3 regions of the Shigella sp. SIG6 genome follow, and region 2 is predicted to be linked to each of the others. Evidence: predicted binding sites of a transcription regulator. Region 2 holds the regulator's gene; each other region holds the start of a gene.
What was found. Region 2 encodes sigma-54, which starts transcription at its own class of promoters, with help from an activator protein. Its sites were predicted from a motif close to GTTGGCACANNTTTCGCTNT; they were not measured.
Positions count from the first base shown of each region.

Region 1 (7,424 bases), on a different contig from region 2:
GTTGCTGCTATTCAAAACGGCAAACCGATTTTTATATGACGGCCTCTTTCCAGGCACCAGAAACGGGTTTCGAACACCAAAAAACAATGCCGTCCGCGCCAGCGCCTGATGGCCTGCCTTCGGAAACGCAAATCGCCCAATCGCTGGCGCACCTGCTGCCGCCAGTGCTTAAAGATAAATTCATCTGCGATCGTCCGCTGGAAGTCCGTCCGGTGGAGTTTCATAACCCACTGAAAGGTCACGTCGCAGAACCACATCGTCAGGTGTGGATCCGCGCAAATGGTAGCGTGCCGGATGACCTGCGCGTTCATCAGTATCTGCTCGGTTACGCTTCTGATCTTAACTTCCTGCCGGTAGCTCTACAGCCGCACTGCATCGGTTTTCTCGAACCGGGGATTCAGATTGCCACCATTGACCATTCCATGTGGTTCCATCGCCCGTTTAATTTGAATGAATGGCTGCTGTATAGCGTGGAGAGCACCTCGGCGTCCAGCGCACGCGGCTTTGTGCGCGGTGAGTTTTATACCCAAGACGGCGTGCTGGTTGCCTCGACCGTTCAGGAAGGGGTAATGCGTAATCACAATTAAAAAAATAGCCGGAGGTGAAAACCGTCCGGCTATTTTTTGCAGTGCTTGTTACGCGTTATAGGCATTCTCGCCGTGGCTGTTGACGTCCAGCCCTTCTCGCTCTTGTTCTTCCGGCACACGTAGGCCAACCGTCAGATCCGCCAGTTTGTAGCCAATAAATGCCACCACACCGGACCAGACGATCGTAATGGCGATGCTTTCCAACTGTACCAGCAACTGATGGCCCATCGTCACACCTTCAGCGAAGCCCACGCCGCCCAGAGAACTGGCGGCAAAAATCCCGGTCATGATACAGCCGACAATGCCACAAACGCCGTGCACACCGAAGACATCGCAGGGATCATCCACCCGCAGCAAGCGTTTGAGCATGGTAACGCCCCACAAACCCGCCAGACCAGCTACCACGCCGATAATCAACGCGCCGCCAACCCCAATGTAGCCGCACGCTGGCGTCACGCCGACCAGACCGGCAATCGCGCCAGAACACGCTCCCAGCAGAGAAGGCTTACCACGCAGCGCCCATTCACCGAAGATCCAGCCAAGAATTGCCGCCGCCGTTGCGACCACAGTATTCACAAATGCCAGTGCCGCGATTTCATTCGCCGTGCCCGCTGACCCGGCGTTAAAGCCAAACCAACCGATATAGAGAATGGCAGTCCCGGTGAAGACCATCGGCAGGTTGTGCGGTTTAAACGCCTCTTTACCGAAGCCCACGCGTTTGCCTATCAGATACGCGCCCACCAGACCGGCGATTGCTGCGTTAATGTGCACCACCGTGCCACCCGCGAAATCCAGCGCACCGTGAGAAGCCAGCAAACCACCGCCCCACACCATATGCGCAATCGGAATGTAAGAGAGCGTCAGCCATACCACCACGAAAATCAACACAGCTGAGAAGCGGATTCGTTCCGCCAGCGCCCCAACTATCAAGCCTACGGTAATGCAGGCAAACGATCCCTGAAACGCTACGTGGATATACTGATAAATGCTGCCCATCACCGCCGTCAGTTCGATGTTTTTTAGCATCAACCAGTTAATGTTGCCGAAGAAGTTGTTGCCCTCACCAAACGCCAGCGAATAACCGTAAACCACCCAGAGAATACAGACCAGTGCAAACGTCACCGTCACCTGCGTCAGCATCGACAGCACGTTTTTGCCGCGAATCAACCCACCGTAAAACAGGGCAATCCCCGGAATAGTCATAAACAGCACCAGCGCAGTACAAATCATCATAAACGCATTGTCGGCTTTATCGGCCACCGCAGGTGCAGCCATTACCAGTCCCGGCAGCATCGCCAGTGAAGCAAGCCCAGTTTTTATCGTCGCTATCTTCATTTTTCGTTCCTGTTGCTGTGTGCCAGAGATTACAGCGCCGCTTCGTCGGCTTCGCCGGTACGAATACGAATGACGCGTTGCAATTCAGCGACGAAGATTTTGCCGTCGCCAATTTTTCCGGTGTAAGCCGCCTTACTGACGATATCGATCACTTCATCGAGTTGGTCATCAGCAATCGCCACATCAATTTTTACTTTTGGCAGGAAGTTGACGCTGTATTCCGCCCCCCGGTACAGCTCGGCATGCCCTTTCTGACGCCCGAAACCTTTCACTTCGGTGACGGTCAGGCCCTGAATACCAATGGAAGATAACGCTTCACGAACGTCTTCCAGCTTGAATGGTTTGATTATCACGGTCACCAGCTTCATAGATCCCCTCCGGTCAGAATTCGGTAATGGTTCTGCTACACGAAGAAGGTATTGCAAGCGGTGTGCCAGAAATGAAAAACGAGAAAGAGAGCAGGAAGTTAAGAAGATTGAAAATGAAAACGCACTATGACAGTGCACAGTGCGTTACATTTTTGCACCAACGATGAAATATTGCGCTATTCAGGCGCTCAATGATTCCTCTTCACGCACGCTGGCTGCCAGCTCTTCGCCCGCAAGTTGCAGTTGATACACCTGCCAGTAGCGTCCCTGGGCCGCCAGCAGTTGCTGGTGAGTGCCCTGCTCCACGGCTTGCCCACGATGAAGCACCAGAATGGTGTCGGCATCAACAATAGTTGATAAGCGGTGAGCAATCACCACCAGCGTGGTATGTTCACGCACCGCCGCCAGAGCATGTTGAATCGCCTGTTCAGTACCGGAGTCAATGCTGGCGGTTGCCTCATCAAGGATCAGGATTTGCGGCGTCTCCACCAGCACGCGCGCCAGTGCCAGCAGTTGCTTTTGCCCGACTGAGAGATTATTTCCCTGCTCGCCCAGCGGCGTATAAATACCATCACTCATGCTGCGCGCCAGCTCCGCCAGTTGCACGGTTTCCAGCGCCTGCCAGACGCGTTCTTCGGAGATATCCCGCCCCAGCGTCACGTTGGCGAGGAAGGTATCCGCCAGCACCACCGGATCTTGCTGCACCATTGCCACGCCCTGGCGCAGCGCGCTATGACTTAGCGAACTTAATGGACGACCATCAAGGTGAATCTCACCTTCCGTTAGCGGGTAATAGCCCATCAATAAACTGGCGAGGGTACTTTTACCACTGCCGGTATGCCCGACCAGCGCCACAAAGTTACGCGAAGGCACAGAGAGATTAATGTTCTTTAGCACCAGATTGTCATCGCGATAAGCAAATGACACGTTATCGACTTCGATGGTGCCACTCTGTAACGGGTAATCATCATTGCCATATTGCTGGCGCGGTCCGTCCATCAGTTCAAACACGCGCTCACCAGCAACAACAGCCTGTTGCAGCATCGCCTGTTGCGTGGTCAGTTCGATTAAGGGTTCGTTAAGTCGCCCAAGATAGCTGATAAACGCATACAACACGCCCACTTCAATGGTGCCGCTGGCGGAGAAGCCAAACAGCATCAATAAGCCACAAAGAATGAGCGATGAAAACAGACTCAGCAGCGGACGCAGCAGAAAACCGTCGAGGCGCAGGGTTTGCATCCTAGCCATATAGTGTGAACGACTGGCCTCCCCCATACGTTCGCCAAATCGCGCCTGCTGACGAAACTGCTGGATAACGCTCATGCCATTGATGATTTCGTTAAAGCCGTCGTTGATATCCGCCAGATAGGCGCGCACACGGCGGACAATCGGCGTGCTGTAACGCTGGTATATCACCATTACCACCAGCACCACCGGGAAAATCATTATCGCCACCAGCGCCATTCGCCAGTCGAGGCTGAACATCGCCACCAGCATCGCGCCCACCAGTGCGGCACTGCGCAGGACAGTTGCCACTACGGTAACGTAGAGATCGCGGATCACTTCAGTGTCATTAGTGACGCGGGAAATCACCTGCCCGACGGGTTGGGTATCAAACTCGCTTAATGGCTGGCGTAACGCAGCATCCATCACGTCGGTACGCAACTGTTGCACTACGCCTACTGCCGCCCGATTAAACAGCAGCGACTGCGCGTAATGTAGCCCGGCGGCAAACAGTTGTAGCCCAACATACGCCGCAGCCAGCCCTGCAACCACTTTCAACGGCAGGTTATTTTTCGCTACCATATTGTCGATAAAATAGCTGATAAGCAGCGGCCCACTGACTTCTGCCGCCGCCGCAACCCACATCATCAGGACCGCAATCCCCAGCGGTTTACGCCACGGCGAACCATACGCTAACAGGCGCTTGAGAGTCGGCCACAGTTGGCTAAAACTACGCATCGACGGCCTCCTCGCGAATTTCCGGAACGTCGTCGAGCGCCGCCTCCAGTTGTTGATAGCGATACATATCGCGATACCAGCCGCTTTGTTGCGCCAGCTCATCATGATTGCCACGCTGGGCGATATGTCCGTGCTGCATCACAATAATTTCACTGGCTTCCGTCAGTGCCGAAAGGCGATGGGCACTGATGATTACCGTTCTTCCCTGTCCCCACTGACGCAGGTTATGCAGGATCTGGTGCTCTGTGCGTCCGTCCACCGCCGAAAGCGCATCATCAAGGATGAGGATTTCCGCGTTGACTAATAACGCTCGAGCAATGGAGATACGCTGTTTTTGCCCACCGGAAAGCATCACGCCGCGCTCGCCCACTTCTGTATCGTAACCTTGCGGTAGACGCAAAATATCGTCATGTACGCTGGCTAACCGCGCGACATGCTCAATCTCTTGCTGGGTGGCATTCGGGCAACCCAGCGCGATGTTATTCGCCACGGTGTCAGAAAAAAGGAATGGCGTCTGGCTGACCACCGCCAGGCGGCTACGCCAGCTATCGAGTTGTAACTTCGTCAGAGGAATATCATGAAAGCGAATATCCCCCTCGCTGACGTCGAAATGACGCTGAATGAGCGACAACAGGGTACTTTTGCCGGAACCAGTCGGCCCGCAAATACCCAGCATCTGACCGGGTTTCAGGGCGAAATTGACGTTTTCCAGCGCAGGATGGTCAGTCTGCGGATACGTGAACTGGTGAATATTTACATCCAGTTCGCCACGCCCTTCCGGCACGGGTTCGCTACCATCGTTCACCACCGGCGCTTCCGCCAGCATCGCGCGAATACGGCTGTATGCAGCACTACCACGTTCCACAATGTTAAACATCCATGCCAGCGCCAGCATTGGCCAAATCATCAGACCTAAATACATCATAAAACTGGTGAGCTGGCCCAGCGTTAAACTGCCCTGCACCACCATCCAACTACCGCCGCCAATCGCCAGCAAGTTCGCCATACCAATCGCGATATAGATGGTCGGGTCGAAACGAGCATCAATACGCGCCACCCGCATGTTTTTTTTGCCGGTATCTTCGGCATCCGCGGCAAATAACGCCGACTGGCGATCTTCCAGACCAAAGGCTTTGATCATGCGGATACTGGTGAGGCTTTCCTGGGTGCGGTCATTAAGACTGGAAAACGCCGCCTGTGCCAGCTTAAAGCGTTCATGCAAGGCATCGCCGTTGCGCTTAATCATGATCGCCATCACTGGCATCGGTAACAGGGCAAATAAGGTCAACTGCCAGCTAATTTGCGTAGACATCATAATCAACACAGCGCAGCCCATTACCAGTGAATCCACCAGCGTCAGCACCCCTTCTCCGGCGGCAAACACGACGCGATCGACGTCATTGGTCGCACGAGCCATGAGATCACCCGTGCGATGACGCAGGTAAAACTCCGGGTGCTGCCGGCTTAGCTGACGGTAATAATCTTCACGCAGTTCAACAGCCAGTTGGTAAGACGCGCCAAACAGCAATACGCGCCAGACATAACGCAGGAGATAAACCACAACGGCAATCAGCACCATGGTGGCGATCCACATCAGGATCAGCCCGGTAGTAAAGTGTTGTTCTGTCACGCCATCGACAACAATACCAACCACTTTTGGCGGAACCAGTTGCAGCATCGCGATAATGACAAGCAAGGCGACAGCCCCAAGATAGCGACGCCATTCCCGACGGAAATACCAGCTTAATTGAGCAAATAATCGCACGCGTTGTGTCCTGACCTGATTCTGGATGTTTATTCGATGGGTAAAGAAGTGGTGTATTTAATCTGTTCCATCGCGAAGCTGGAAGTGACGTCCGACAGCCCCGGCACGCTGTTTACCAGACGCTTATAAAACTCGTCGTAGCGTTTCATGTCGGCAACCTGGACGCGCATCAGATAATCGTATTCACCAGCCATGCGCCAGAACCCCAGCACTTTTGGCATTTCGGTAACCACCGTGACAAAGCGGCAATACCATTCGCTGCTGTGATGTTGCGTTTTTATCAGCACAAAGGCGGTCAGGCCGAGGCCTATTTTTTCCGGATCCAGCAGGGCGACTTTGCCGATAAGGATACCGTCGTCCTCCAGCCGTTTCAGGCGCTTCCAGCAGGGGGTGTTGTCAGATTAACGGCTTCAGCCAGTGCCTGCAAAGAGAGGGTGCAATCCTGCTGCAGTAAGGCCAGCAGCTTACGGTCAATTTTATCTAACATAGCCCTTCCACGGAGAATTTTTTTCTCTTTTAATTCTATTTTAAAGGTGAAATCGCGACAATTTATTCTGTGCGGTTTAAACACCACGGCACAAAATGACAAATTCAACGCAAAAAAAAACCGGGCAATTGCCCGGTGCTGGAAGGGATCTCGTTATTCGGGGGAATAAGGTAGATGTGGATAGTCCAGCCAGTGCGTCAAATAGTGAGAGACAGCCTGATTTCGGCAATGTCCAATCACCGGTAAATGCGGGAGCTCCGCGCGCAGTTGCGGCATCGCATTGCCCATAATAAACCCGCTACCGACGCTGCCTAACATTTCGCGATCGTTCATCGCATCACCAAAGGCCATGCAATCGCGCAACGATAAACCTAAATGTTGGGTCAGCACCGTCAATGCAGCGCCTTTATTGCAGCCCACCGGCAGCACTTCGAGGCAATCCGTGGCGGAAAAACACAAATGTGCACGCTCGCCTAATGCTTCGTATAGCTGGATCTGCAAGCGTGTAAGATCGTCGTGATCGCCACAGAAGCAGATCTTGGTGACGCTGCCGAGTGGCATTTTTTTGACATCGATTATCTGATAACGAAAACCGCTATAGACAAATACCTGCAACAACGCAGGGATCTCTTTCCCGGTAAACCAACCGTCGTCATTGAAGATATGCATGCTGGCTCGGGTATCCCATTGCTGATACAGCACCAGCTCCGCGACATCCGCAGGTAAATCATCACGATGTAAAAGTTCACCTTCCAGAGAATGCACGCGCGTTCCGTTGCCGGTAATCAAATATGCATCCAGCGATAGCGCCCCGAGAATATGCTGCATCTCCAGCGCATGACGCCCCGTGGCAAAAGTGAGGGTAATGTCGCGTTCACGCAGTCGCGCCAAAGTAGAGAGGGTTTTCTCACCTAAATGAT
Region 1 is NZ_JBQZXC010000054.1:15,683-23,106, reverse strand. It holds partial or broken gene tesB (acyl-CoA thioesterase II) at 1-587, shown strand, start outside; gene amtB (ammonium transporter AmtB) at 636-1,922, opposite strand; gene glnK (P-II family nitrogen regulator) at 1,952-2,290, opposite strand; gene ACUU1M_RS11080 (SmdB family multidrug efflux ABC transporter permease/ATP-binding protein) at 2,471-4,252, opposite strand; gene ACUU1M_RS11075 (SmdA family multidrug ABC transporter permease/ATP-binding protein) at 4,245-6,017, opposite strand; partial or broken gene decR (DNA-binding transcriptional regulator DecR) at 6,047-6,504, opposite strand; gene cof (HMP-PP phosphatase) at 6,658-7,424, opposite strand, start outside.
Region 1: the regulator sigma-54 is predicted to act here: its motif matches at 2,341-2,360, upstream of glnK (P-II family nitrogen regulator).

Region 2 (7,424 bases):
TCATCGACTGGCCGGTAATGGAAAAAGTGGGTTTAAGCGTCGCCGTGGCCGATGCGCATCCACTGTTGATCCCGCGCGCCGATTACGTGACGCGCATTGCTGGCGGTCGTGGCGCAGTGCGCGAAGTTTGCGACTTATTACTCCTGGCGCAGGGCAAACTGGATGAAGCCAAAGGGCAATCGATATGAGTAAAGCCAGACGTTGGGTTATCATTGTGCTATCACTGGCGGTTCTGGTGATGATCGGCATTAATATGGCCGAAAAAGACGATACCGCCCAGGTGGTCGTCAACAACAATGATCCCACCTATAAAAGCGAGCATACGGACACGCTCGTCTATAACCCAGAAGGGGCACTAAGCTATCGATTGATTGCTCAACACGTTGAATATTATTCCGATCAGGCCGTTTCGTGGTTTACGCAGCCGGTACTTACCACGTTTGATAAGGATAAAATCCCGACATGGTCCGTAAAAGCAGATAAAGCCAAGCTGACCAATGACCGGATGCTCTATTTATATGGACACGTTGAAGTCAACGCACTTGTGCCAGACTCTCAACTTCGCAGAATCACGACGGATAACGCGCAGATCAATCTGGTGACGCAGGATGTTACCTCTGAAGACCTCGTCACGTTATACGGAACAACATTTAACTCCAGCGGTCTGAAAATGCGCGGCAACTTACGCAGCAAGAACGCCGAGCTGATTGAAAAGGTTAGAACATCCTATGAAATTCAAAACAAACAAACTCAGCCTTAATCTTGTGCTTGCCAGCTCACTTCTGGCCGCCAGCATTCCGGCATTTGCCGTAACCGGAGACACTGATCAGCCGATCCACATTGAATCGGACCAGCAATCTCTTGATATGCAAGGCAACGTGGTTACCTTTACCGGTAATGTCATCGTCACCCAGGGCACCATCAAAATTAATGCCGACAAAGTGGTCGTTACCCGTCCGGGCGGCGAACAAGGTAAAGAAGTGATTGACGGATACGGTAAACCGGCAACGTTCTACCAGATGCAGGACAACGGTAAACCCGTTGAAGGTCACGCTTCCCAGATGCACTACGAACTGGCAAAAGATTTTGTCGTTCTGACGGGTAATGCTTATCTGCAGCAGGTCGATAGCAACATTAAGGGCGATAAGATCACTTACCTGGTGAAAGAGCAGAAAATGCAGGCTTTCAGCGACAAAGGCAAGCGCGTAACCACCGTTCTGGTGCCGTCGCAGCTGCAGGACAAAAACAACAAAGGCCAGACCCCGGCACAGAAGAAGGGTAATTAATTCGTTATGGCAACATTAACTGCAAAGAACCTTGCAAAAGCCTATAAAGGCCGTCGCGTGGTAGAAGACGTCAGCCTGACCGTCAACTCCGGGGAAATTGTCGGTCTGCTGGGGCCAAACGGTGCCGGTAAGACCACCACTTTCTACATGGTTGTAGGCATTGTGCCGCGCGATGCGGGCAACATCATTATTGATGATGACGATATCAGTCTGCTGCCTCTGCATGCACGCGCGCGCCGCGGTATCGGCTATCTGCCACAGGAAGCCTCCATTTTCCGTCGCCTCAGCGTTTACGATAACCTGATGGCGGTACTGCAAATTCGTGACGACTTGTCTGCTGAACAACGTGAAGACCGCGCGAACGAGCTGATGGAAGAGTTTCACATTGAGCACCTGCGTGACAGCATGGGGCAGTCACTCTCCGGGGGTGAACGTCGCCGTGTAGAAATTGCCCGCGCACTGGCTGCGAATCCGAAATTTATTCTGCTCGACGAACCGTTTGCCGGGGTTGACCCGATCTCGGTTATCGACATTAAACGCATCATTGAACACCTGCGCGACAGCGGCCTGGGCGTGCTGATCACTGACCACAACGTGCGTGAAACACTGGCGGTTTGTGAACGCGCTTATATCGTCAGTCAGGGGCATTTGATCGCCCACGGCACGCCTACAGAAATCTTACAAGACGAACACGTTAAGCGTGTATACCTTGGGGAAGACTTCAGACTCTGATAGGGTAGAAGTTTGCGACGTTTTAGCAGGAGAGTACGATTCTGAACATGAAGCAAGGTTTGCAACTCAGGCTTAGCCAACAACTGGCGATGACGCCACAGCTCCAACAGGCAATTCGTCTGTTGCAGTTGTCGACGCTGGAACTTCAGCAGGAGCTACAGCAGGCGCTGGAGAGTAATCCGCTGCTTGAGCAAATCGACACTCATGAAGAAATCGACACCCGCGAAACGCAAGACAGTGAAACGCTGGACACCGCCGACGCGCTCGAACAAAAAGAGATGCCGGAAGAGCTGCCGCTCGATGCCAGTTGGGACAACATTTACACCGCTGGTACACCATCCGGCACCAGCGGTGACTACATTGACGACGAGCTGCCGGTCTACCAGGGCGAAACGACGCAGACCTTGCAGGATTACCTGATGTGGCAGGTCGAGCTGACACCGTTTTCCGACACTGACCGCGCTATTGCTACCTCTATCGTCGATGCCGTTGATGAAACCGGTTATCTGACTGTCCCGCTGGAAGATATTCTCGAAAGTATGGGCGATGAAGAGATCGACATCGACGAGGTTGAAGCCGTCCTTAAGCGGATCCAACGGTTTGATCCGGTCGGTGTAGCGGCAAAAGATCTGCGTGACTGCCTGCTAATCCAACTCTCCCAATTCGATAAGACCACGCCGTGGCTGGAAGAGGCCAGATTGATCATTAGCGATCATCTCGATCTGTTAGCCAATCACGACTTCCGCACTTTAATGCGCGTCACTCGTCTGAAAGAAGATGTGCTGAAAGAAGCCGTCAATCTGATCCAGTCGCTCGATCCGCGCCCCGGGCAGTCGATCCAGACTGGCGAACCTGAGTATGTCATTCCAGATGTGCTGGTGCGTAAGCATAACGGTCACTGGACCGTAGAACTCAACAGTGACAGCATTCCGCGTCTGCAAATCAACCAGCACTACGCCTCGATGTGCAATAACGCGCGCAACGATGGTGACAGCCAGTTTATCCGCAGCAATCTGCAGGATGCCAAATGGTTGATCAAGAGTCTGGAAAGCCGTAACGATACGCTACTGCGCGTGAGTCGCTGTATCGTTGAACAGCAGCAAGCCTTCTTTGAGCAAGGTGAAGAATATATGAAACCGATGGTACTGGCCGATATCGCCCAGGCTGTCGAAATGCATGAATCGACGATATCTCGCGTGACCACGCAAAAATACCTGCATAGTCCACGAGGCATTTTTGAACTGAAGTATTTCTTTTCCAGTCACGTCAATACCGAGGGCGGCGGCGAAGCTTCCTCCACGGCGATTCGTGCACTGGTGAAGAAATTAATCGCGGCGGAAAACCCAGCGAAACCGTTGAGCGACAGCAAGTTAACCTCTTTGCTGTCGGAACAAGGTATCATGGTGGCACGCCGCACTGTTGCGAAGTACCGAGAGTCTTTATCCATTCCGCCGTCAAACCAGCGTAAACAGCTCGTTTGACCCAACCGATAAGGAAGACACTATGCAGCTCAACATTACCGGAAATAACGTCGAGATCACCGAGGCACTGCGCGAATTTGTTACAGCTAAATTTGCCAAACTTGAGCAATATTTTGACCGAATCAACCAGGTCTATGTTGTTCTGAAAGTGGAGAAAGTCACCCACACCTCAGATGCAACACTGCATGTAAACGGTGGTGAAATTCATGCCAGCGCGGAAGGTCAGGACATGTACGCTGCCATTGATGGCTTAATTGATAAGCTGGCACGCCAGTTGACCAAACATAAAGATAAACTGAAACAACACTAATTGTCCGGGCAATTAGCATGTGCATGGCGGCCTGTTGTGCGGCACAACGGGCCATTTGTACGGTTAATGCTCCGAGCCTGTTCCACTGTTTGAGTGGGCAGGTTCTTAGGTGAAATTATGACAAATAATGATACAACTCTACAGCTTAGCAGTGTTCTTAACAGGGAATGTACGCGAAGCCGCGTCCACTGTCAGAGCAAAAAACGCGCCCTGGAAATCATCAGCGAGCTGGCGGCGAAACAACTTAGCCTGCCGCCTCAGGTGGTTTTTGAAGCTATCCTGACGCGGGAAAAAATGGGCAGTACCGGTATCGGCAATGGTATTGCCATTCCGCATGGCAAACTTGAAGAAGATACTCTGCGTGCCGTTGGCGTTTTCGTTCAGCTCGAAACGCCTATAGCTTTCGATGCCATCGACAACCAACCGGTGGACTTACTTTTTGCCCTGCTGGTGCCGGCAGACCAAACTAAAACGCACCTGCATACTCTGTCGCTGGTGGCGAAACGTCTGGCGGACAAAACCATCTGCCGCCGTTTACGCGCAGCCCAGAGCGATGAAGAGCTGTATCAAATCATTACGGATACCGAAGGTACTCCGGATGAAGCGTAGTTATTCGGTAATGTCTCTTTTAGACGTTGTGAGGAGAAACAGTACATGGTACTGATGATCGTCAGCGGACGTTCAGGTTCAGGTAAATCTGTCGCCCTGCGTGCGCTGGAAGATATGGGTTTTTACTGCGTGGATAACCTTCCCGTAGTGTTGTTACCCGATCTGGCTCGAACTCTGGCCGATCGCGAGATTTCTGCCGCCGTCAGCATTGATGTTCGTAATATGCCGGAGTCACCAGAAATATTCGAACAGGCGATGAGTAACCTGCCTGACGCTTTCTCACCGCAACTACTGTTCCTAGATGCCGACCGTAATACCTTAATTCGTCGTTACAGTGACACGCGCCGACTGCATCCGCTTTCCAGAAAAAACCTGTCGCTGGAAAGTGCTATCGACAAAGAAAGCGATTTGCTGGAGCCTCTGCGTTCGCGAGCGGATCTGATTGTCGATACCTCAGAAATGTCCGTTCACGAGCTGGCTGAAATGCTGCGTACCCGTCTGCTGGGTAAACGTGAACGCGAACTGACCATGGTCTTTGAGTCTTTCGGCTTCAAACACGGTATCCCTATCGATGCAGATTACGTCTTTGACGTGCGCTTCTTGCCGAACCCGCACTGGGATCCGAAACTGCGTCCAATGACAGGTCTTGATAAACCTGTCGCCGCGTTCCTCGACCGCCACACAGAAGTACACAATTTTATCTACCAGACGCGAAGCTATCTTGAGCTATGGTTACCTATGCTGGAAACCAACAACCGTAGCTACCTGACGGTCGCCATTGGTTGTACCGGCGGGAAGCACCGTTCGGTGTATATTGCAGAGCAACTGGCAGACTACTTCCGCTCGCGCGGTAAAAACGTCCAGTCACGCCATCGTACGCTGGAAAAACGTAAACCATGACCGTCAAGCAAACTGTTGAAATCACAAACAAGCTGGGCATGCATGCCCGGCCTGCAATGAAGCTGTTTGAATTAATGCAGGGTTTTGACGCTGAAGTGCTGTTACGTAATGACGAAGGCACCGAGGCTGAAGCCAACAGCGTTATTGCGCTGCTGATGTTGGATTCTGCCAAAGGACGGCAGATTGAAGTTGAAGCGACCGGTCCACAGGAAGAGGAAGCACTGGCCGCCGTTATCGCCCTCTTTAATTCTGGTTTTGATGAAGATTAATCTTCATCACTTTGACATACAACTCCCTTCAAGCTCCCCCGACAATAAGAAAATCACGTACTGAAATCGTTCTCAATCAACGTCATTTGTACATTTTGTGCGCTTTTCACTTTCAGAAGAACCTTAAGAAAACCTTAAGAGGCATTGTTTAGGTTTTGTTTAAGTTAATCGACCATACTGGAGATCGTCAGAAAATATTTCCAGGAGATGGCATGATTCGCTTATCTGAACAAAGTCCCCTGGGCACCGGAAGACATCGGAAATGTTATGCGCATCCGGAAGATGCCCAACGCTGTATCAAGATTGTCTACCATCGTGGCGATGGTGGCGATAAAGAGATCCGCCGTGAGTTAAAGTACTACGCGCATCTTGGTCGCCGGTTAAAAGACTGGAGTGGAATACCGCGCTATCACGGTACCGTTGAGACGGATTGCGGAACCGGTTATGTCTACGATGTGATTGCCGATTTTGACGGCAAGCCTTCCATTACGCTGACCGAATTTGCTGAACAATGCCGTTACGAAGAAGACATTGCACAACTGCGCCAGCTACTGAAACAGCTGAAGCGTTATTTGCAGGATAACCGTATCGTGACGATGTCGCTGAAGCCGCAGAATATCCTCTGTCACCGCATCAGTGAGTCAGAGGTTATCCCGGTCGTCTGCGACAACATTGGTGAAAGCACATTGATTCCACTGGCGACCTGGTCGAAGTGGTGTTGTCTGCGTAAGCAAGAGCGGTTATGGAAACGATTTATCGCCCAACCGGCGCTGGCTATTGCCCTGCAGAAAGATCTGCAACCTCGTGAGAGCAAAACGCTGGCCCTCACTTCGCGCGAAGCTTAATCCAGCTGGTGTTGTTGCATAAACGGCTCACCGCCTAACTGATACATCTGCCGTAAAATCCACGCCTGACGGCTACGCACGTAGCCCAATGGCGAGGAGACTTTGAAACGAAGTGGATTAGGTAATACAGCTGCCAGTAATGCAGCTTCCGACCGGGTAAGTTTGCTCGCGGGTTTGTGGAAATAACGTTGTGCCGCAGCTTCGACGCCAAACACACCGTCGCCAAATTCGGCGATATTCAGGTAAACCGTCAGGATACGCTTTTTGCTCCAGACTGTTTCTATCCCCAGCGTTAATCCAGCTTCCAGCCCTTTTCGTACCCAGCTACGCCCATCCCATAAAAAGAGATTTTTGGCCGTCTGCTGAGAAATCGTTGAAGCACCGCGAATACGGTTTTCATTGCGCTCGTTGTGCGCCAGGGCTTTCTCAATGGAAGCGACATCAAAGCCCCAGTGCTCAGGAAATTTCTGATCTTCTGCGGCAATCACCGCCAGTCCCATCCACGGCGAGATTTGATCCATACTGACCCAGTCAGAATGTGCCACGTAACGAAAATTGCCATGCAGCCAGGCGCTGACCTGTCGCTCGACCATTACCGCTGAGAAGGGAACAGGCGCAACGCTAAACAACGCGATGCCCCCGCCCCAGAAAACGGCGAGGACAACCATTAACCGCAAAAGAAAACGGCGAACGAAACTAAACACCGTTAAGCGGCTTTTACTCATTCAGCCAGAACCAGCACGCGGGAAACCAGCTTATCAATGCCGCTCGCCGCTTCTGCAATGTTCTGCGCCAGCATATATGCTGGGGTGGTGACAATCTTATTGTCTTCATCAACCACGATATCATCGACAGGACACGGCACATGCTCCGCGCCCATCTCTTCCAGCACTTCTGCGGTATCGATATCAGTACCGATGGTCAAACGCAGCGGGAAATCGAAAATTTTCGGCAACATCGCCGGGGCAATACACATAAAACCAAGCGGTTTT
Region 2 is NZ_JBQZXC010000035.1:11,212-18,635, reverse strand. It holds gene kdsC (3-deoxy-manno-octulosonate-8-phosphatase KdsC) at 1-188, shown strand, start outside; gene lptC (LPS export ABC transporter periplasmic protein LptC) at 185-760, shown strand; gene lptA (lipopolysaccharide ABC transporter substrate-binding protein LptA) at 729-1,286, shown strand; gene lptB (LPS export ABC transporter ATP-binding protein) at 1,293-2,018, shown strand; gene rpoN (RNA polymerase factor sigma-54) at 2,066-3,499, shown strand; gene hpf (ribosome hibernation promoting factor) at 3,522-3,809, shown strand; gene ptsN (PTS IIA-like nitrogen regulatory protein PtsN) at 3,927-4,418, shown strand; gene rapZ (RNase adapter RapZ) at 4,464-5,318, shown strand; gene npr (PTS phosphocarrier protein NPr) at 5,315-5,587, shown strand; gene yrbL (PhoP regulatory network protein YrbL) at 5,800-6,432, shown strand; gene mtgA (monofunctional biosynthetic peptidoglycan transglycosylase) at 6,429-7,157, opposite strand; gene elbB (isoprenoid biosynthesis glyoxalase ElbB) at 7,154-7,424, opposite strand, start outside.

Region 3 (7,424 bases), on a different contig from region 2:
GACGCAGGTTATCGAACAGAATATGAATGGTATCGATAACCTGATGTATATGTCCTCCACCAGCGATTCCGCCGGTAGCGTGACAATTACCCTTACCTTCCAGTCCGGGACCGATCCTGATATCGCGCAAGTGCAGGTGCAGAACAAACTCCAGCTCGCCACGCCGTTGCTGCCGCAGGAGGTTCAGCAGCAGGGGATCAGTGTTGAAAAGTCCAGTAGCAGCTATTTGATGGTGGCGGGCTTTGTCTCTGATAACCCAGACACCACACAGGACGATATCTCGGACTATGTGGCCTCTAACGTTAAAGATACGCTTAGCCGTCTGAATGGCGTCGGTGACGTACAGCTTTTCGGCGCACAGTATGCGATGCGTATCTGGCTGGACGCCGATCTGCTAAACAAATATAAACTGACACCGGTTGATGTGATTAACCAGTTGAAGGTACAGAACGATCAGATCGCTGCCGGACAGTTGGGCGGAACGCCAGCGTTACCAGGGCAACAGTTGAATGCCTCGATTATTGCTCAAACGCGGTTAAAAAATCCGGAAGAATTCGGCAAAGTGACCCTGCGCGTAAACAGTGACGGCTCGGTGGTACGCCTGAAAGATGTCGCACGGGTTGAACTTGGCGGTGAAAACTATAACGTTATCGCTCGTATCAACGGAAAACCGGCGGCGGGCCTGGGGATTAAGCTGGCAACCGGCGCGAATGCTCTCGATACCGCGAAAGCCATTAAGGCAAAACTGGCGGAATTACAGCCATTCTTCCCGCAGGGAATGAAGGTTCTCTACCCTTATGACACCACGCCATTCGTCCAGCTTTCTATTCACGAAGTGGTAAAAACGCTGTTCGAAGCCATTATGCTGGTGTTCCTGGTGATGTATCTGTTCTTGCAGAATATGCGAGCAACGCTGATCCCCACCATTGCGGTACCCGTGGTGTTGTTAGGGACGTTTGCCATCCTCGCCGCTTTTGGTTACTCCATCAACACACTAACGATGTTCGGGATGGTGCTTGCCATCGGGCTGCTCGTCGATGATGCGATAGTGGTGGTGGAGAACGTCGAGCGCGTGATGATGGAGGATAAGCTCCCGCCAAAAGAAGCGACGGAAAAATCGATGTCGCAAATTCAGGGCGCACTGGTGGGTATCGCGATGGTGCTGTCAGCGGTATTTATTCCGATGGCATTCTTCGGCGGTTCTACTGGGGCAATTTATCGCCAGTTCTCTATCACCATCGTTTCGGCAATGGCACTTTCTGTTCTGGTGGCATTGATTCTTACCCCTGCGTTATGTGCAACGCTGCTTAAACCCGTCTCTGCTGAGCATCACGAAAATAAGGGCGGTTTCTTCGGCTGGTTTAATACCACCTTCGATCATAGCGTTAACCACTACACCAACAGCGTCGGCAAAATCCTCGGTTCCACAGGACGATATTTACTGATCTATGCGCTGATTGTTGCAGGAATGGTGGTGTTGTTTTTACGTCTTCCTTCTTACCTGAAGAGGATCAGGGTGTCTTTCTGACCATGATTCAGTTACCCGCTGGCGCGACGCAAGAGCGGACGCAAAAAGTGTTGGATCAAGTGACGGATTACTATCTGAAGAACGAGAAAGCGAACGTTGAAAGTGTCTTTACGGTTAACGGCTTTAGCTTCAGCGGCCAGGCACAAAACGCCGGTATGGCCTTCGTCAGTCTGAAACCGTGGGAAGAGCGTGATGGTGATGAAAACAGTGCGGAAGCGGTAATCCATCGTGCCAAAATGGAATTGGGCAAGATCCGCGACGGTTTTGTCATTCCATTCAATATGCCAGCCATTGTTGAACTGGGCACGGCAACGGGTTTCGACTTTGAGTTAATTGATCAGGCTGGGCTGGGTCACGATGCCCTAACCCAGGCCCGTAACCAGTTGCTTGGTATGGCGGCGCAACATCCTGCCAGCTTAGTCAGCGTGCGTCCTAATGGCCTGGAAGACACCGCGCAGTTTAAACTGGAAGTTGACCAGGAAAAGGCGCGGCATTAGGTGTTTCACTTTCTGACATCAATCAGACCATTTCAACGGCGTTGGGTGGGACTTACGTTAACGACTTCATCGACCGTGGTCGCGTGAAAAAGGTGTATGTTCAGGCGGATGCCAAATTCCGTATGCTGCCAGAAGATGTCGATAAACTTTATGTCCGCAGCGCCAACGGCGAAATGGTGCCATTCTCTGCCTTTACCACTTCACATTGGGTGTATGGCTCTCCGCGACTGGAACGCTACAACGGTCTGCCGTCAATGGAGATTCAGGGGGAAGCCGCGCCAGGAACCAGTTCCGGCGATGCCATGGCGTTGATGGAAAACCTTGCGTCAAAATTACCTGCGGGCATTGGTTATGACTGGACGGGTATGTCGTATCAGGAACGCTTATCGGGAAACCAGGCTCCCGCTCTGGTAGCAATTTCCTTTGTGGTTGTTTTCCTGTGCCTTGCTGCACTCTATGAAAGCTGGTCAATTCCTGTCTCGGTTATGTTGGTCGTGCCGTTAGGGATTGTCGGCGTGCTGCTGGCGGCGACACTCTTTAATCAAAAAAATGACGTCTACTTTATGGTGGGCTTGCTAACGACAATTGGCTTGTCGGCCAAAAACGCTATTTTGATTGTTGAGTTCGCTAAAGATCTCATGGAGAAAGAGGGTAAAGGTGTTGTTGAAGCGACACTGATGGCAGTACGTATGCGTCTGCGTCCTATCCTGATGACCTCTCTCGCCTTTATTCTCGGCGTATTACCGCTAGCTATCAGTAACGGTGCCGGCAGTGGCGCGCAGAACGCTGTGGGTATCGGGGTAATGGGAGGAATGGTCTCTGCAACGTTGCTGGCAATCTTCTTCGTACCGGTGTTCTTTGTGGTGATTCGCCGTTGCTTTAAAGGATAAATCAGAAACATAAAGGCGCTTTCGGGTGCCTTTATTATTTCCAGTGAAACCCATAAAAATTAATAAGATATTCTTCTGCTCACTCTTTAAAAGCTTTCTATAGTTCCCGCTCCCTTCACTATTTTTACAATTCACATAATTTGTCATTATTCATTCCGCAAGATTTATAACCTCCGGTGATAAAATGGCATTCAGCTCGTTAATAAGAGAGTTAACTTATTAAGCGTTAGCGTTTATTACTGAGGTAACACCATGAAAAGATTAATTCCTGTGGCATTGCTCACCGCATTGCTGGCGGGCTGTGCTCACGATTCGCCCTGCGTTCCGGTTTATGACGATCAGGGTCGTCTGGTTCACACCAATACCTGTATGAAAGGCACGACTCAGGATAACTGGAAAACGGCTGGGGCTATTGCTGGCCTGACGATGGGGATCATCGCTCTGTCGAAATAACTGAACAGGGCGCGGAGTTTCGCGCTCTGTTTAACGATACAGTATCTTTACATAAGATAAAATATTGCTATATTCTGCTGGCTAATTCTCTGCTGATTTAGCATGTTATATCGCGTTATTTCGCTGCTTTCGAAATAACGCATCAATTTAACTTTCACACTTCCCACCAGAAATATACTCACGCTAACAATCATTATTCTGCTTAGTAAAACACGCGTAAATATTTTGCGCCAAAATGTGGCGCATGTTTCATTTTCGCACCATTGCGGGGCGCTGTTTTTATTATTTCCTGTCTACACTCAGCTTATTGCGACGCGAAATCGTGCGCAAAAGCTGGCACTACTTTTGCTTATAAGAGGATGGCCACAGACAAGTAAAAGACGTTTCCCAAACGTCCTATAACGATAATTTTCGCCTCACAGGAAGCATTATGAAAAAGATGATGATAGCCACACTGGCTGCCGCCAGCGTGCTGCTTGCCGTTGCAAATCAGGCGCATGCTGGCGCGACGCTTGATGCCGTTCAGAAAAAAGGTTTTGTGCAATGCGGGATCAGTGATGGATTACCTAGGTTCTCTTATGCCGATGCAGACGGTAAGTTTTCAGGTATTGATGTTGATGTTTGTCGTGGTGTTGCCGCTGCTGTATTTGGTGACGACACGAAAGTGAAATATACCCCACTCACAGCAAAAGAACGCTTCACCGCTTTACAGTCAGGGGAAGTGGATTTGCTCTCCCGTAATACGACCTGGACTTCATCTCGCGATGCCGGGATGGGAATGGCATTTACCGGCGTCACTTATTACGACGGCATTGGCTTCCTGACGCACGATAAAGCGGGGCTAAAAAGCGCGAAAGAACTGGATGGCGCTACCGTCTGTATTCAGGCGGGTACTGATACCGAACTCAACGTCGCCGACTATTTCAAGGCAAACAATATGAAGTACACACCAGTGACTTTCGATCGCTCTGACGAATCAGCGAAGGCACTGGAATCTGGTCGCTGCGATACGCTGGCTTCGGATCAGTCGCAACTGTATGCCTTGCGCATCAAATTAAGCAACCCGGCTGAATGGATTGTCTTACCGGAGGTTATCTCTAAAGAACCGCTTGGGCCGGTAGTTCGTCGTGGCGATGATGAATGGTTCTCGATTGTACGCTGGACGCTTTTCGCCATGCTAAATGCTGAAGAGATGGGCATCAATTCCCAGAACGTCGATGAAAAAGCGGCTAATCCAGCAACGCCTGATATGGCACATCTGTTGGGTAAAGAAGGCGATTACGGCAAGGATCTGAAGTTGGATAATAAATGGGCCTATAACATCATCAAACAGGTGGGTAACTACTCGGAAATTTTTGAGCGTAACGTAGGTTCAGAAAGCCCGCTGAAAATTAAACGTGGGCAAAATAATCTCTGGAATAACGGCGGTATTCAGTACGCGCCGCCCGTGCGTTAAGTCGGTGTGAGGTAACGAGCGTCGCTACGGCGGCGCTCTCTTCAGCGTTATGCTTTCCGAGGTTTCTATGTCTCATCGCCGCTCAACCGTTAAAGGCTCACTCTCCTTTGCCAACCCTACGGTTCGTGCCTGGTTATTCCAGATCCTTGCCGTTGTTGCTGTTGTCGGCATTGTTGGTTGGTTATTTCAAAACACTGTAACGAATCTCAATAATCGTGGCATTACTTCAGGTTTTGCCTTTCTGGATCGCGGCGCTGGCTTCGGTATTGTCCAGCATTTGATCGATTACCAGCAGGGCGACACCTACGGACGCGTTTTTATTGTCGGCTTACTCAATACGCTACTGGTTTCTGTATTGTGTATTGTGTTCGCTTCTGTTTTGGGCTTCTTTATCGGTCTGGCGAGACTTTCGGATAACTGGCTGTTACGAAAGCTTTCCACAATTTATATTGAGATCTTCCGTAATATTGCAAATCTTCTTCTGGTACTTTGCCGTGTTGCGCAATTTGCCCGGACCACGCCAAGCTGTGAGCGCGTTTGATCTGGCCTTTTTGAGCAATCGTGGGCTTTATATTCCGTCACCGCAGCTGGGAGACGGATTTATTGCGTTTATCCTGGCTGTTGTTATGGCTATAGTCCTTTCTGTTGGGCTATTCCGCTTTAATAAAACATACCAGATAAAGACCGGACAACTGCGCCGCTCCTGGCCGATCGCCGCAGTGTTGATCATTGGTTTGCCTTTACTGGCGCAATGGCTTTTTGGCGCAGCACTACACTGGGATGTCCCAGCCCTACAAGGCTTTAACTTCCGCGGCGGAATGGTTTTAATTCCTGAACTGGCAGCCTTAACGCTGGCACTTTCGGTTTATACCTCTGCATTTATCGCCGAGATTATCCGCGCTGGGATCCAGGCAGTGCCTTATGGTCAACATGAAGCGGCTCGGTCACTGGGGTTACCCAACCCGGTTACGCTACGCCAGGTCATTATTCCCCAGGCACTGCGAGTAATTATTCCGCCGTTAACCAGCCAGTATCTCAACATCGTCAAAACTCCTCTCTTGCCGCCGCTATTGGCTATCCCGATATGGTTTCGCTGTTTGCTGGCACCGTGCTGAACCAGACGGGGCAAGCCATCGAGACGATAGCCATGACCATGTCGGTCTATCTGATTATCAGCCTGACTATCTCGCTGCTGATGAATATCTATAACCGCCGCATCGCGATCGTTGAACGCTAAGGAGTCATGATGACAAAAGTATTGCTGTCTCAGCCCTCGCGCCCGGCGAGCCATAACTCAAGCCGCGCGATGGTGTGGGTGCGAAAAAATCTGTTCTCCAGCTGGAGCAATAGCCTGCTGACTATTGGCTGCATATGGTTGATGTGGGAACTGATCCCACCGTTGCTGAACTGGGCATTTTTGCAGGCTAATTGGGTTGGCTCAACGCGTGCTGACTGCACAAAAGCCGGTGCCTGTTGGGTCTTCATTCACAAACGATTTGGTCAGTTTATGTATGGGCTTTACCCACACGACCAACGCTGGCGAATTAACCTCGCATTACTGATTGGGCTTGTATCGATCGCACCAATGTTCTGGAAAATACTCCCGCATCGCGGTCGCTATATTGCGGCCTGGGCGGTGATTTACCCACTGATTGTCTGGTGGCTGATGTATGGCGGTTTTTTTGGTCTTGAGCGGGTTGAAACCCGGCAATGGGGCGGGCTGACGCTAACTTTAATTATTGCATCCGTTGGGATTGCGGGGGCGCTACCGTGGGGGATCTTACTGGCATTAGGTCGCCGCTCCCATATGCCGATTGTGCGTATCTTATCGGTCATTTTTATCGAGTTCTGGCGCGGCGTACCGCTGATTACCGTATTGTTTATGTCTTCGGTCATGCTGCCGTTGTTTATGGCAGAAGGCACCAGTATCGACAAACTGATCCGCGCGCTGGTTGGCGTGATCCTGTTTCAGTCAGCATATGTTGCGGAAGTCGTGCGAGGTGGATTACAGGCGCTGCCTAAAGGGCAATATGAAGCGGCAGAGTCGCTGGCGTTGGGTTACTGGAAAACTCAGGGGCTGGTTATTCTGCCACAGGCGTTGAAGCTGGTAATTCCTGGGCTGGTAAATACCATCATCGCACTCTTCAAAGATACCAGCCTGGTGATCATCATCGGCTTGTTCGATCTTTTCAGTAGCGTTCAGCAGGCAACCGTTGATCCCGCCTAGTTGGGTATGTCGACAGAAGGGTATGTTTTCGCCGCGCTGATCTACTGGATCTTTTGTTTCAGCATGTCACGTTATAGCCAACATCTGGAAAAACGTTTTAACACCGGGCGTACACCGCATTGAGGACACTATGAGCCAAATTTTACTGCAACCTGCTAACGCGATGATTACGCTGGAAAACGTCCATAAATGGTATGGACAATTCCATGTTTTGAAAAATATAAATTTAACCGTGCAACCGGGAGAACGGATCGTTCTGTGTGGCCCTTCTGGTTCCGGTAAATCGACAACCATTCGTTGTATTAATCATCTGGAAGAACATCAACAGGGACGGATTGTCGTAGATGGCATCGAACTTAATGAAGATATCCGC
Region 3 is NZ_JBQZXC010000116.1:984-8,407, reverse strand. It holds partial or broken gene acrF (multidrug efflux RND transporter permease subunit AcrF) at 1-2,915, shown strand, start outside; gene ACUU1M_RS16000 (lipoprotein) at 3,168-3,368, shown strand; gene ACUU1M_RS15995 (amino acid ABC transporter substrate-binding protein) at 3,799-4,824, shown strand; partial or broken gene ACUU1M_RS15990 (amino acid ABC transporter permease) at 4,892-6,061, shown strand; partial or broken gene ACUU1M_RS15985 (amino acid ABC transporter permease) at 6,071-7,174, shown strand; gene ACUU1M_RS15980 (amino acid ABC transporter ATP-binding protein) at 7,182-7,424, shown strand, end outside.
Region 3: the regulator sigma-54 is predicted to act here: its motif matches at 3,701-3,720, upstream of ACUU1M_RS15995 (amino acid ABC transporter substrate-binding protein).